Regions from separate parts of the uncultured Zhongshania sp. genome, predicted to be linked through region 3. Evidence: predicted binding sites of a transcription regulator. Region 3 holds the regulator's gene; each other region holds the start of a gene.
The links. Region 3 encodes sigma-54, which starts transcription at its own class of promoters, with help from an activator protein. Its sites were predicted from a motif close to TGGCACANNNNTTGCNNT; they were not measured.
Positions count from the first base shown of each region.

Region 1: the regulator sigma-54 is predicted to act here: its motif matches at 2,740-2,757, upstream of nirB (nitrite reductase large subunit NirB).
Region 2: the regulator sigma-54 is predicted to act here: its motif matches at 2,222-2,239, upstream of AAC007_RS14655 (TorF family putative porin).

Region 1 is NZ_CAXBHN010000003.1:128,697-132,983, reverse strand. It holds gene nirD (nitrite reductase small subunit NirD) at 1-44, opposite strand, end outside; gene nirB (nitrite reductase large subunit NirB) at 114-2,660, opposite strand; gene AAC007_RS05105 (NarK family nitrate/nitrite MFS transporter) at 3,081-4,287, shown strand, end outside.
Region 2 is NZ_CAXBHN010000022.1:8,851-13,137, forward strand. It holds gene AAC007_RS14645 (ammonium transporter) at 1-1,024, opposite strand, end outside; gene glnK (P-II family nitrogen regulator) at 1,095-1,433, opposite strand; gene AAC007_RS14655 (TorF family putative porin) at 1,515-2,165, opposite strand; gene AAC007_RS14660 (hypothetical protein) at 2,651-3,553, opposite strand; gene urtE (urea ABC transporter ATP-binding subunit UrtE) at 3,700-4,287, opposite strand, start outside.
Region 3 is NZ_CAXBHN010000004.1:62,754-67,040, forward strand. It holds gene lptB (LPS export ABC transporter ATP-binding protein) at 1-577, shown strand, start outside; gene AAC007_RS05805 (RNA polymerase factor sigma-54) at 720-2,210, shown strand; gene raiA (ribosome-associated translation inhibitor RaiA) at 2,425-2,712, shown strand; gene AAC007_RS05815 (PTS sugar transporter subunit IIA) at 2,751-3,200, shown strand; gene rapZ (RNase adapter RapZ) at 3,202-4,056, shown strand; gene AAC007_RS05825 (HPr family phosphocarrier protein) at 4,067-4,287, shown strand, end outside.

The DNA.
Region 1 (4,287 bases), on a different contig from region 3:
TTCGGTATGATGTCATCGAGACTGCAAACGGTTGTCCACGACATTATGTAATCCTCATATAAATTTTGCTGACCAGTGGTCTTTGGAGACCTTCTGGCCTTGATGCATTGCTTTTAGGCTACCGCGATTAAATCGTCGCCCGTCATTTTCTCAGCGTCGGTGGCGGGGCGAATTTGGCCGCGCTCCTGAATAAATACGATTTCTTTGTCGCTTTTATCCGCATTTACAAAACTGCGGAATTGCTTCACTTTCTCTGGGTTTTCAACGGTGGTTTTCCATTCACACTGATAGGTGTTAACCACGTGCTGCATTTCCGTTTCCAGGTCTGCGCAAATGCCAAGCGAGTCATCAATGATGACTTTACGCAGATAGTCCAAGCCGCCCTCTAAGTTTTCCATCCACACTGATGTGCGTTGCAGGCGGTCGGCGGTGCGGACATAAAACATGAGGAATCGGTCGATATATTTCACCATGGTGTCGGTGTCGATATTGGATGCAAACAGGTCAGCGTGGCGTGGCTTCATACCGCCGTTCCCGCAGAGATAGAGGTTCCAGCCTTTTTCTGTGGCGATAACACCAACATCTTTACTCTGTGCCTCTGCGCATTCGCGGGTACAGCCAGACACCGCCATTTTTAGTTTGTGGGGTGAGCGCAACCCTTTGTAGCGATTTTCTAAATCGATGGCTTGGCCAACGCTGTCTTGCACACCGTAGCGACACCAGGTAGATCCGACGCAGGACTTAACGGTGCGCAAAGACTTACCGTAGGCGTGGCCCGATTCAAAACCGGCACCGATTAATTCTTCCCAAATGCGGGGCAGTTGGTCGAGGGTGGCGCCAAATAAATCGACCCGCTGACCACCAGTGATTTTGGTGTAAAGATTATATTTTTTAGCAACCTGGCCAACCGCAATTAAGCCGTCGGGGGTGACTTCGCCACCCGCCATGCGCGGCACCACCGAGTAGGTGCCATTCTTTTGCATATTGGCTAAATAGCGGTCATTGGTATCTTGTAAGCTCGCGTGTTGCGGCTCCAGAATATAATCATTCCAGCACGAAGCGAGGATCGACCCCGCCGTTGGTTTACAGATTTCGCAACCGTGGCCGCTGCCGTACTTTTCCAGTAGTTCGGCGAAGGATTTGATGTTGCCAACACGGACCAGATGGTAAATTTCCTGGCGGGTGTAGGGAAAGTGTTCGCAGAGGTCGGTGTTAACCTCGACGCCCATTTTGGTGAGTTCCGCGTTGAGAACTTGGCCGACCAGCGCGGTACAGCCGCCGCAGGTGGTCGCTGCTTTTGTGCAGACTTTTAAGTCGCCCACGGTCATTGCGCCGCCTTGCACCGCGGCACAAAGATCACCTTTACTGACGTTGTTGCAAGAACAAATTTGAGCGACATCGGGTAGTGCGTCTACGCCAAGGCCAGCTCCTGCGCTGCCGTCTAGCGCAGGTAAAATCATGCTTTCTGGATGTTCGGGTAGCTCAATTTTATTCAGAGCAAATTGCAGCAATGTGCCGTAGTCGTTTGCCTCGCCGATCAATACCGCACCCAAGAGATGCTGGCCGTCTGCGGTGACAACAATCTTTTTATACACTTCGGCTTTTTCATCGATAAAGGTATAGCACTTGGCGCCGGGCGTGCTGGCATGCGCATCGCCAATCGAGGCGACATCGACCCCCATTAACTTGAGCTTGGTGCTCATATCGGCGCCGGTGAAGGTTTTTTCGCTGCCGCCTAAGACGTGATCAGCGGCCGCCCGTGCCATATCCCAACCTGGCGCGATAAGGCCGTAAATACGACCGCCCCACAAAGCACATTCGCCAATAGCATAGATTGCCGGATCAGACGTCTGGCAGTTGTCGTTTATCACGATGCCGCCGCGCTCGCCGACGTCGAGTTCGCTTTGGCGGGCGAGTGCATCTTGTGGGCGAATACCGGCTGAGAAAACCAGGATATCGGTTTCCAGCTCTGCGCCATCGGCAAATTGCAGTTTATGGATGCAGTCGTCGCCATCAATAATTTGCTGGGTGTTTTTCTGGGTGTGAACCGATACACCCAAGTCTTCAATTTTTCTGCGCAGCAGAGCGCCGCCGCCTTCATCGACCTGTACGGCCATCAAGCGCGGTGCAAATTCTATAACGTGGGTTTTAAGGCCTAGATCTTTTATGGCCTTAGCGGCTTCTAGTCCCAAGAGGCCGCCGCCGACTACTGCGCCGACCTTGGCATTTTTTGCCGCTGCAGTAATCGCTTCTAAATCTTCGATGGTGCGGTATACAAAGCAGTTCTTACGATCGTGGCCCGGTACCGGCGGTACGAAGGGGAAGGAGCCGGTGGATAAAATGAGTTTGTCGTAGGCATATTTTTCGCCTTTGTCGGTGGTGGCAATTTTATTAGCGCGATCAATCTCGGTGACTTTTTCATTGCTTAATGCGGTGATGTTGTTGTCGCCGTAAAACCCGTCTTTCACCATATTGAGTGAGGCAGCTTCGCGGGTTTCGAACCAGGCTGTTAGGTGAACTCGGTCGTATGCCGGGCGAGGTTCTTCGCCGATGACAGTAATGTCGAATTGATCGGACTGACCGCTCTCAACAATGGATTCGATAAATTGGTGCCCAACAGGGCCGTTACCCACAATAAGCAGACGTTGTTTGTCAGTCATCTTTACTTCCTTTAATACTTGCGCTTGCTTCGGCCTTTAGCCTTCGCTGTGTTAGGTGTTTATACAATCTGTAGAGTTGTTAGCAAAAGATATGCCACGGTATTTGTTGTTATTTAAGCTATTGATTAATAAGTATTTAATTTTATTTTTGCACTTTGTTGGGGCGGTTTTTCTAGACCGATGGTTGTATGATCGGGGCGTGGTGGGGCATTGTGCGTTTAAATGGTGCGCAAAAGATGGGGCGGAACAGCCTTATTTCGGGTCTATTTTGGTGCGTTTTTAATGTTCGTTGTTCTAAATACAAAAATAAAGTTATATAAAACAATATCTTATGATTGGCTTGGCGGCTTCCTGAGATAGCTTGGCATAGGGCTTGCTGTTGGCTCTGCAGATACCTTTGTGACCTATCTGGAGCTGTTGATGTCTTCTTCAACCTTAAATGTGCTTGATCTCAAGCAAGATAAAATTCGCTTGCTGCACCTAAGTTGGTTTGCGTTCTTTCTGACTTTTGTTGTGTGGTTTAACTTTGCGCCGATGCTGTCGGCTATTAAAGAAGCTTTTGATCTGAGTACTCAGCAGGTTAAAGCACTCATGATTTTGAACGTGGCTTTAACAATACCGGCGCGGGTGATAGTCGGCATGTTGGTGGACCGCTTCGGTCCCCGTGTTGTTTTCAGTGCCCTACTTATTTCTGGCGGCGTGGTCTGTGTAGCTTTTGCAATGGCAAATAGCTACGAAATGATCGCGATGCTGCGATTCCTGATGGGCTTTATCGGCGCTGGTTTTGTGATCGGGATCCGCTTGGTGGGGGAGTGGTTCCCAGCCCGTCAGGTTGGTTTGGCTGAAGGCGTGTACGGCGGCTGGGGCAACTTTGGTTCTGCTGCAGCGGCAATGAGTTTGCCAACACTCGCACTATATTATGGTGGAGATGATGGCTGGCGTTACGCGATAGCAACGACCGGTGTGTTGGCGTTTCTATATGGCTTCTTTTTCTACTGGCGCGCCCGGAATACCCCGAAGGGATCAACTTACTTTAAGCCCAAAAAATCTGGCGGTTTGGTGGTGAGTAGCAAACGCGATTTAGTATTTTATATCGCGATGTGCGTGCCAATGTATTTGGCTTTGGCGGTGCTGACTTGGAAGTTGTCGCCGGTTAATTTGGGGTTGCTTAGCGAATTCGCCTCAATCGCTTTGTATATTGTGTTGGTAGTATTGTTTGTCGTTCAGGTGAGCCAAATTCTGCGGGTGAATAGCGACGTTTTAAACAATGTTGCAATCCCTCCTATGCAGCAGTACAAGTTCAAGCAGGTCGCCATTCTAAATGTTGCGTATTTTGTGACCTTTGGGTCTGAGCTGGCGGTTGTCTCCATGTTGCCGCTGTTCTTTATGGACACCTTTACCTTGAGCGCGGTTGAGGCCGGTTTGCTGGCGTCTGGCTTTGCCTTTATGAATTTGGCGGCTCGTCCCGGCGGTGGTTATTTGTCTGATAAATTTGGACGCCGTAAATCATTGTCTATTTTGGTTGCTGGCTTGGCTGTGGGCTATATGGTGTTGAGTCAGATTGAGTCGGCTTGGTCTGTTTGGTTGGCCGTGGTCGCAACCATGTGCTGTTCTTTCTTTGTTCAGG
Region 2 (4,287 bases), on a different contig from region 3:
AAAGACCGACCACACCGTGGACAGAGATCGCACCCACTGGATCATCGATTTTAAGTTTGTCCAGAGCGAGGATTGAAAACACAACCAACACACCGCCAACCGCACCGATTAAGGTAGATATCACTGGATCAGGAGATAGTGGATCAGCAGTAATCGCAACTAGACCAGCCAAGGCGCCGTTAAGTACCATAGTTAAGTCAGCTTTGCCGAACAACAAGCGAGCAACGATCAGTGCTGCAATCAAACCGCCACTTGCCGCTGCGTTGGTGTTTACAAATACTTGCGCAGTTGCGTTGGCTTCTTCGATGTTAGACACCATCAGCTCAGAACCACCGTTGAATCCGAACCAACCCATCCACAGGATGAAGGTACCCAATGTCGCCATTGGCAGGTTTGCACCTGGAATCGCATTAACGTGGCCATTCTCGCCGTACTTGCCTTTACGAGCGCCAAGCAGCAGTACACCAGCCAGTGCTGCAGAAGCACCACACATATGCACAATGCCGGAACCTGCGAAGTCAGAGAAACCTGCTTCAGACAAGAAACCGCCGCCCCAGCTCCAAGAACCTTGTAGCGGGTAGATAACGCCAGTCATCACGACAGCAAAAGCCAAGAAAGCCCACAGCTTCATACGCTCTGCCACTGCACCCGACACGATAGACATAGCTGTTGCTACGAATACCACTTGGAAGAAGAAGTCAGAAGAACCTGAATAGTAAGTATCGCCATTTGACGCTAGCACTTCTTCAACAGTCGCATCTGCGATTGAGTTGCCGAACCACGAGTCTGGCAATATGCCGCCTTCAGAACCACCGTACATGATTGTGTAGCCACACAATAAGTACATGGTACAAGCCACCGCAAACAACGCGATGTTTTTAGTTAAGATTTCTGTGGTGTTTTTTGCACGAACCAAACCGGCTTCGAGCATGGCAAAACCTGCTGCCATCCACATTACGAACGCGCCCATAACCAGGAAGTAAAATGTGTCCAGGGCGTACTTGACCTGTATGATGTCTTCCATCACATGCCCTCCAAAGGGAAAGAGATAAGTCTTTTAATTAAATTAGTTAATACAAATTGCAACGGCTTTATTAAATGGCTTCTTCGCCAGTCTCGCCGGTGCGAATACGAATAACTTGCTCAAGCGCAGTGACGAAAATTTTGCCATCACCAATTTTGCCCGTGTTTGCTGATTTGCTAATTGCTTCGATGGTCGGTTCAACCGAGCCATCGGCTACAGCAACTTCGATCTTCACCTTCGGTAGAAAATCAACAACATACTCAGCACCACGATACAGCTCAGTGTGACCTTTCTGACGACCAAAACCTTTTACTTCGGTGACAGTTATGCCCTGTACGCCGATGTCTGATAGCGCTTCGCGCACATCATCGAGTTTGAATGGCTTGATAACAGCCGTAATCAATTTCATCGGAAATCTCCTATCAATATGCGTTAACACATGAGGAATAAGTTAAGAAATAGCTGGCGGCTTACGCCGCCAGCAGGGGTATTACATGTCGATTGGCAAGCTGTAAGAAACAACGAATTTCAAATCGTCATCGTTATCTTCATCAATCATTTGGCTGAAAGTGAAGCTAACTTTGTCGTTGTATGCATACGAAACATCGAAATGACTGTAGTTTGCGTCTTCATCTTTGTTGTCAGTACCACCAGCCAAGAAAGAGAAGCTGCCTACGTCGTAGCCCAAGGTGTAGTAAAAATAGCCTGGAGCGCCAGCGATGTTGTCATAGATAGTCAGGCTAACTGGACCTGCACCCAAACCTAAGATTATTTCGCTCAGGTCGCCGAAAGTATCGCCATTGTCAGCGAAACCAGCAGAGGCACCTGGGTATACGTAGTTCCAAACACTCAGATCAATGCTGATAGGACCGGCTTGAGTTGCGAAACCGGCATAGTAGTCAACTTCTTGACCGTTAGTATCGTCGCCACTTGACCCCCAAACACCGGCGTAAAAACCACCAGTGCTATAGGTCAGGTCACCAGAAACAGCCGGTGAGCCATCGCTAAGATCAAAGCCACGCCACAAATACATGCTAGCAACGCTGACACTTGCACTCAGCTCTGCTGACGCAGGGGCAGCAACCATAGTCATTGAAGCAGCTGCAACGCTTGCAGCGATTAAGGTTTTCATTGTTTTCATGTTGTTAGTCTCCACTAAGGTATAAGAAAGTGATCAAGCACTATCCTGCTCAAGCTTTAGCACTTTCAATGCCAACTATGATTTTTATTTTTAAAATCAATCACTTATACAAAACACGATCAATAAATTTTATTATTTGGTTAATGATGTATTACGAGCCCTCCTTTGTGAGTTTGAATACGCTCAAATATAGAGCACTTTCAAAAAATGTCTTATTTTTATGCATCATAACCATGCAAATTTATTATGAAAGGAAGCGATTAGCAGCAAAGAGGAATTAAAAAAACCATCAACATATACAATAAAAACAGTAGCTTAGACTTAAAATGGCACCACAATAGACATCTGCACCAGACCCGCCTCATCAAATTGCACCAAATTTGATCACTCGCACCATTTACCGGCGGATACACCAACAAACGAACGACCAAAACGAAAAAAGGGTGCCGGATGGCACCCTTTTCTATTAATTCTTAGCAGCCATATTATTGAGCTGTAGCAGCGGCCTCCAACTTGTCTACGCGCGCACGCAAACGTTCAATTTGGCGCTGCAATTCCAGCAATGTCGTTGCTGGAGATTTAACATCAACTGCCTGCGCTGACGACAAAATGAGCTGATCTACCAAAATACGCCCAGGATTACCTGCCGAACCAGCCGAACCGGGGCTACCAGCCAAACCACCATCACCGCCTTCAACCCATTTCCGGCCACCTGTTAAGGTCTTTCTATTGATATAGTAACCGCCCGTGCCAACACCACCAGAACCCGCATCGCCACCGTCGCCTCCCGCAGCACCTTGATTATCAATTTTTATTCGCGCAGCAATGTCATCGCCACGACTTACTTTTGACAATACTTGATAAAGAATCGTCACGTCACCACCACGGCCGCCCTGACCGCCGTCGCCACCATTGCCGCCCTCACCAGCAGGAACACCATCACAATCTTCATTCACATCTGCGCCATCTCCGCCAGCGCCACCACTACCACCAGCACCGCCGTTCGCTAGCACATAAAGATCACCTAGCGATTCGAGCCCAAGCTGTAATCTAATAGCGACACCGTCACCACCATCACCGCCGTTCCCACCAGCTATGCCATCTGAGCATTTTGCGCCGACACTACTTGATGTACCTGCCTCACCCTCAACACCGTTACCATCGATCACCACACCCTTACCTATAAAGGCATGCCGCGCCTGCACTCGCCAATCGCCAACTGCAGGGGCGAATGTGATTTTAGCGCCATCGCCAATATGGAGGTTTTCTAGCACTAATTCTTGTTGATCAATACCGACAACATAGGTTTTGCCAGCAGGAATAGTGAGGTCGGCGGCTAGCCCCGCAAGCGGTGTCAACGCCAAGGCAAGTACAGCAAGGTGTTTCATGAGCAATGTTTCCTTAAACGGGTGGCAGAAAAACAGACGGTTGAGAAGCATAGACTGAAAAGCCGAGGATAAAACAAAAATAGGCGCTATTGGGCAAAGTGACAACGCAGCTAGTTTTTCAACCGGCGCTAGTATAAACCTTGGAGTCACACGGTCATATGACGGCGTACATCTTCTTCCACCATTTCGTCACCGCGACCGGAGAGAATGACCTCGCCGCGATCCATAACCGCGTAGTTGTCTGCTAAGGCTCGCGCGAAATCGAAATATTGCTCAACTAGCACAATAGCCATCTCGCCCTGCTGGCGCAAAATACTGATGACATTCTGAATGTCTTTAATAATAGAGGGCTGAATACCTTCGGTTGGTTCGTCCAATACAAGCAAGCGGGGCCGAGTAATTAAAGCTCGCGCAATCGCCAGCTGCTGTTGCTGACCACCAGACAAATCCCCACCGCGTCGTTTCAGCATACTTTTTAGCACCGGAAACAAATCAAATATTTCTGGGTTGATACTCCGCTGACTGCGTTTTAAGGGGGCATAGCCGGTGTATAAATTTTCCTGAACTGTAAGCTGCGAAAACACCTCTCTACCCTGTGGGACATAGGCTATACCAGCACGGGCGCGATCCGCCGGGCCCATGCTACTTATGTCTTTGTCTTCCCACATAATCGTGCCGCCACGGATCGGGTGACGGCCGGTGATCGCCCGCGCCAAACTCGACTTGCCCACACC
Region 3 (4,287 bases):
GGGCATTGTCAACGCTGATCGCGGCAGTATTCAGCTCGATGACCGCGACCTCACTAAGCTGTCGATTCAAGGCCGCGCAAAACACGGTGTAGGTTATTTACCCCAGGAAGCGTCCATCTTTCGCAAACTTAGCGTGGCCGACAACATCATGGCCATTTTGGAAACCAGACGCGATCTAAATCGCAGTCAGCGCAAAGATAAGCTTGAGGCACTCCTGCAGGAGTTCCACATTACGCATATCCGCAAATCCCAGGGTATGGCGCTATCTGGCGGCGAGCGTCGACGGGTAGAAATTGCTCGCGCACTCGCCACCGAACCCAGCTTTATTTTACTGGATGAGCCTTTTGCTGGCGTCGATCCTATCTCCGTTAACGACATTCAAAATATTGTTAGACACCTGCAGGCACGGGGGATTGGGGTATTAATCACCGACCACAACGTCCGTGAAACCTTAGACATTTGCGATAAAGCCTACATTGTGGGAGAGGGCCGCATCGTCGCTGAAGGCAACGCCGAAACGGTGCTAAACAACCAGATCGTTCGCGATATTTACCTAGGTGACAAATTTACATTGTAAGTAATGTTCCTTACAAATGAATCGGCACAGGTATTGCAGGGAATCGGTGTCACGACTACACTGACATTGAGGCATTTAATTGCCGGTAGAACAAAACACCGTTCGCGTTACCACTTAAATCATGTTGTAGAAACCATAGCCTATGAAACAATCGCTACAGCTAAAAGTCGGCCAAAGCCTGACAATGACACCCCAGCTGCAGCAGGCGATTCGTTTATTACAGTTGTCTACTCTAGACCTCCAACAAGAAATCCAATCCGCTCTCGACTCCAACCCCCTGCTAGAAATCAGCGACGACGACGGCGATATTGAGGTCAACACCGAACCCACCTCAGCCGAACCCAAAAAGCCCGAAAAAGCGGGTGACAATGAAATAGAAACGCCTCAGCCTGAAGCCGACACCGAATGGGCTGAACGCAGTGATATTCCAGAAGATCTTCCGGTGGACAGCCAGTGGGACGACGTATTTCAAACCAGCGGTAGCGGTTCCGGCAGTAGCTCCTCTGGTGAGGATAGTGACTACAACAACGACTATCGACACTCGAGCTCAGATTCCCTGCAAGATCATTTGCGCTGGCAACTCAACTTAAGCCGCCTGTCCGATATAGACCAAATGATCGCCGACGCCATCATCGATGCCATCGATGAAAAAGGCAGACTTACCGTCAATCCAGAAGAGCTTGTAGAAGGCTTTGACAACGACGCGATAGAGATAGAAGAAGTAAATGCGGTATTACACCTCATCCAACAATTCGACCCACCAGGCGTAGGTGGTCGAGATCTACAAGAATGCCTGTTGATTCAACTCAAACAAATGCCACGCAACACGCCCTACGTCGATGAGGCGTGTTTAGTCGTAAGCCAATATATGGCTCAACTCGGCAATCGCGACTACAATCAAATTATGCGTCGCTGCCGTTTAAAAGAAGATCAGCTACGCGATATCCTAAAGCTTATTCAGTCACTAGATCCGACTCCCGGCAACGCGATAGGCAGTGATGACACCGAGTACGTTATTCCCGATGTGTTCGTAAGCAAGAAAGAGGGACGCTGGTTGGTAGAGCTAAACCCCGATATTGCGCCAAAAATTCAAATCAATGCCCAGTATGCATCAATGGCTCGGCAGAGTAGCAATGCCAGTGACAATGACTATATCCGCGACAATCTCCAAGAAGCACGGTGGTTCATTAAAAGCTTAATCAGTCGCAATGAAACCCTGATGAAAGTAGCTACAAAAATCGTCGAGTACCAACGCGGCTTCCTGGAATATGGCGAAGAAGCCATGAAGCCTCTGGTTTTACACGATATTGCCGAGGCGGTCGGCATGCATGAATCCACTATTTCGCGGGTCACCACCCAAAAATACATGCACACGCCACGCGGAATTTTTGAACTAAAGTTCTTCTTTTCAAGTCATGTATCTACAGATACTGGCGGCGAATGCTCGAGCACAGCAATACGGGCACTGATCAAAAAATTGGTTGCGGCGGAAAACCCTCGCAAACCTTTAAGCGACAGTAAAATCACAGACTTACTCGCCGAACAAGGTATTCAAGTTGCGCGGCGAACCATTGCAAAATACAGAGAATCACTGGTCATTCCGCCCTCTAATGAGCGGAAACGACTAGTTTAAAGAGAGCCATACACGAGCCGGAATTTTGTTCTCTGGCGAGGAAAAGTGCAAACATGAGGATATTAATCCATATCCAATTAACTGCCCTTTATGCCGCAGCCAGCGGGCAAAAAGAAATTCGTGCATAGATCTCACAATGTGGTGATCTAACGATCGCCGCACGTTGCAACTCGCCGCGAGGCGCCAGCATTTTTTAGCGATGAAGGAGCAATATATGCAGATTACTGTAAGTGGTCATCACGTAGACGTTACCCCCGCCCTCCGCGATTATGTAAACAATAAACTCACAAAACTGCAGCGACACTTTGACAATATCACCAATACCGATGTCACTCTGACGGTAGAAAAACTCGTTCAAAAGGCCGAGGCAACAGTACACGTTGCAGGTGCAGACCTATTTGCTACTTGTGAATCAGAGGATATGTATGCTGCAATTGACAGCCTGACCGACAAACTTGATCGCCAATTAATCAAACACAAAGAAAAATCGCTGGGTCGCTAAGACCCGCGATACTCACTGAAGTTAACCACGTAATTATCATGACACTTGACTCAATACTCACAGAAGGGCGCACCGAATACGGTGCGCCCGTTACCAGTAAAAAACGCTTACTTGAATATATCGCTGCCGGTATTGCAGCAGATAACACAGAGTTTGATGCGGACGAGTTATTTAATGAGTTACTCGCCCGCGAACGCCTAGGCAGTACAGGCTTAGGCCACGGTGTCGCCATTCCACACTGCCGCAGCAGCCGCTGCACTCAAATCACCGGCATGTTGCTCAAATTAGAACAGGCCATTGATTTTGAGGCCGTCGATGACGAGCCCGTCGATCTTATATTCGCGCTTATTGTGCCCGCCGAGGCCCACGACGAGCATTTAAAAGTACTTGGCGCACTAGCGACCGCGTTCAATGAAGCCGATTACCGCAGTAAGTTGCGCAGCGCCGAGAACACCGAAGCCTTATTCAAGCGCGCGATAGCAAGCTAAAATGGAACTCATCATTCTAAGCGGTCGATCGGGCTCCGGGAAAAGTACGGCCCTCCACCAATTAGAAGACGAAGGCTTTTATGCTATCGACAATTTACCGGTGTCACTGCTTCCCGCACTGGTTCGCGAGCTTTCGCAAAGCCCGCTGAAAGTCCACAAGCAAGTCGCTGTCTGCATCGATGCTCGCAACTCTCAGGATGAATTAGCTCGATTTAAATCACTGTGCGACGAAGTTAAAAAACACGCCCACCTGCGCATCGTATTTTTAGATGCGGGCGACGATAAGTTAATAAAACGCTTTAGTGAAACGCGACGCCGGCATCCGCTAACCACCGATTCACTGCCTCTTGCCGATGCAATAAAGCTTGAATCAACGCTGCTCGAACCCATCGTGGTTGAGGCGTCATTAGCTATCGACAGCAGTGACATGACGGTGCACGAACTACGCGCAGCTATTCGCGATCGTATTTTGGGGGTAGACGCCAGCAAGCTCGCCGTACAATTGAAATCCTTCGGGTTTAAACGCGGTCTGCCGATTGATGCAGACCTAGTTTACGATCTTCGTATGCTATCCAATCCGCACTGGCAAGATGGACTCCGCACACTCACCGGACAAGATAGCGAAGTACAGAACTACTTGAGCAGCCAAGCAGACGTGATGCTGATGTACGACGACATCCTGCAATATTTGCAGCATTGGCTACCTAAAATCGAGGCGAGCAACCGCAGCTATTTCACCATTGCCATCGGTTGCACGGGCGGTCAACATCGCTCAGTATACATGGTTGAAACGCTTGCCAAGGCCTTGCGTAAGACACATCCAGACCTGCAAGTTCGCCATCGCGAACTACACTAGAGTACCCACGATGGTCGAGTCCAATATAATAATCATTAACAAGCTCGGCTTACATGCCCGCGCAGCCGCCAAGCTAGTCGCAACGACAGGCGCATTTGCCGCCAATATTCAAATCAGTATCAATGACAAATCAGTCGACGGCAAAAGCATTATGGCCGTGATGATGTTAGCCGCTAGCAAAGGCACCGAAATTACCGTGCGCTGCGATGGTGGCGATGAACAAGAAGCGCT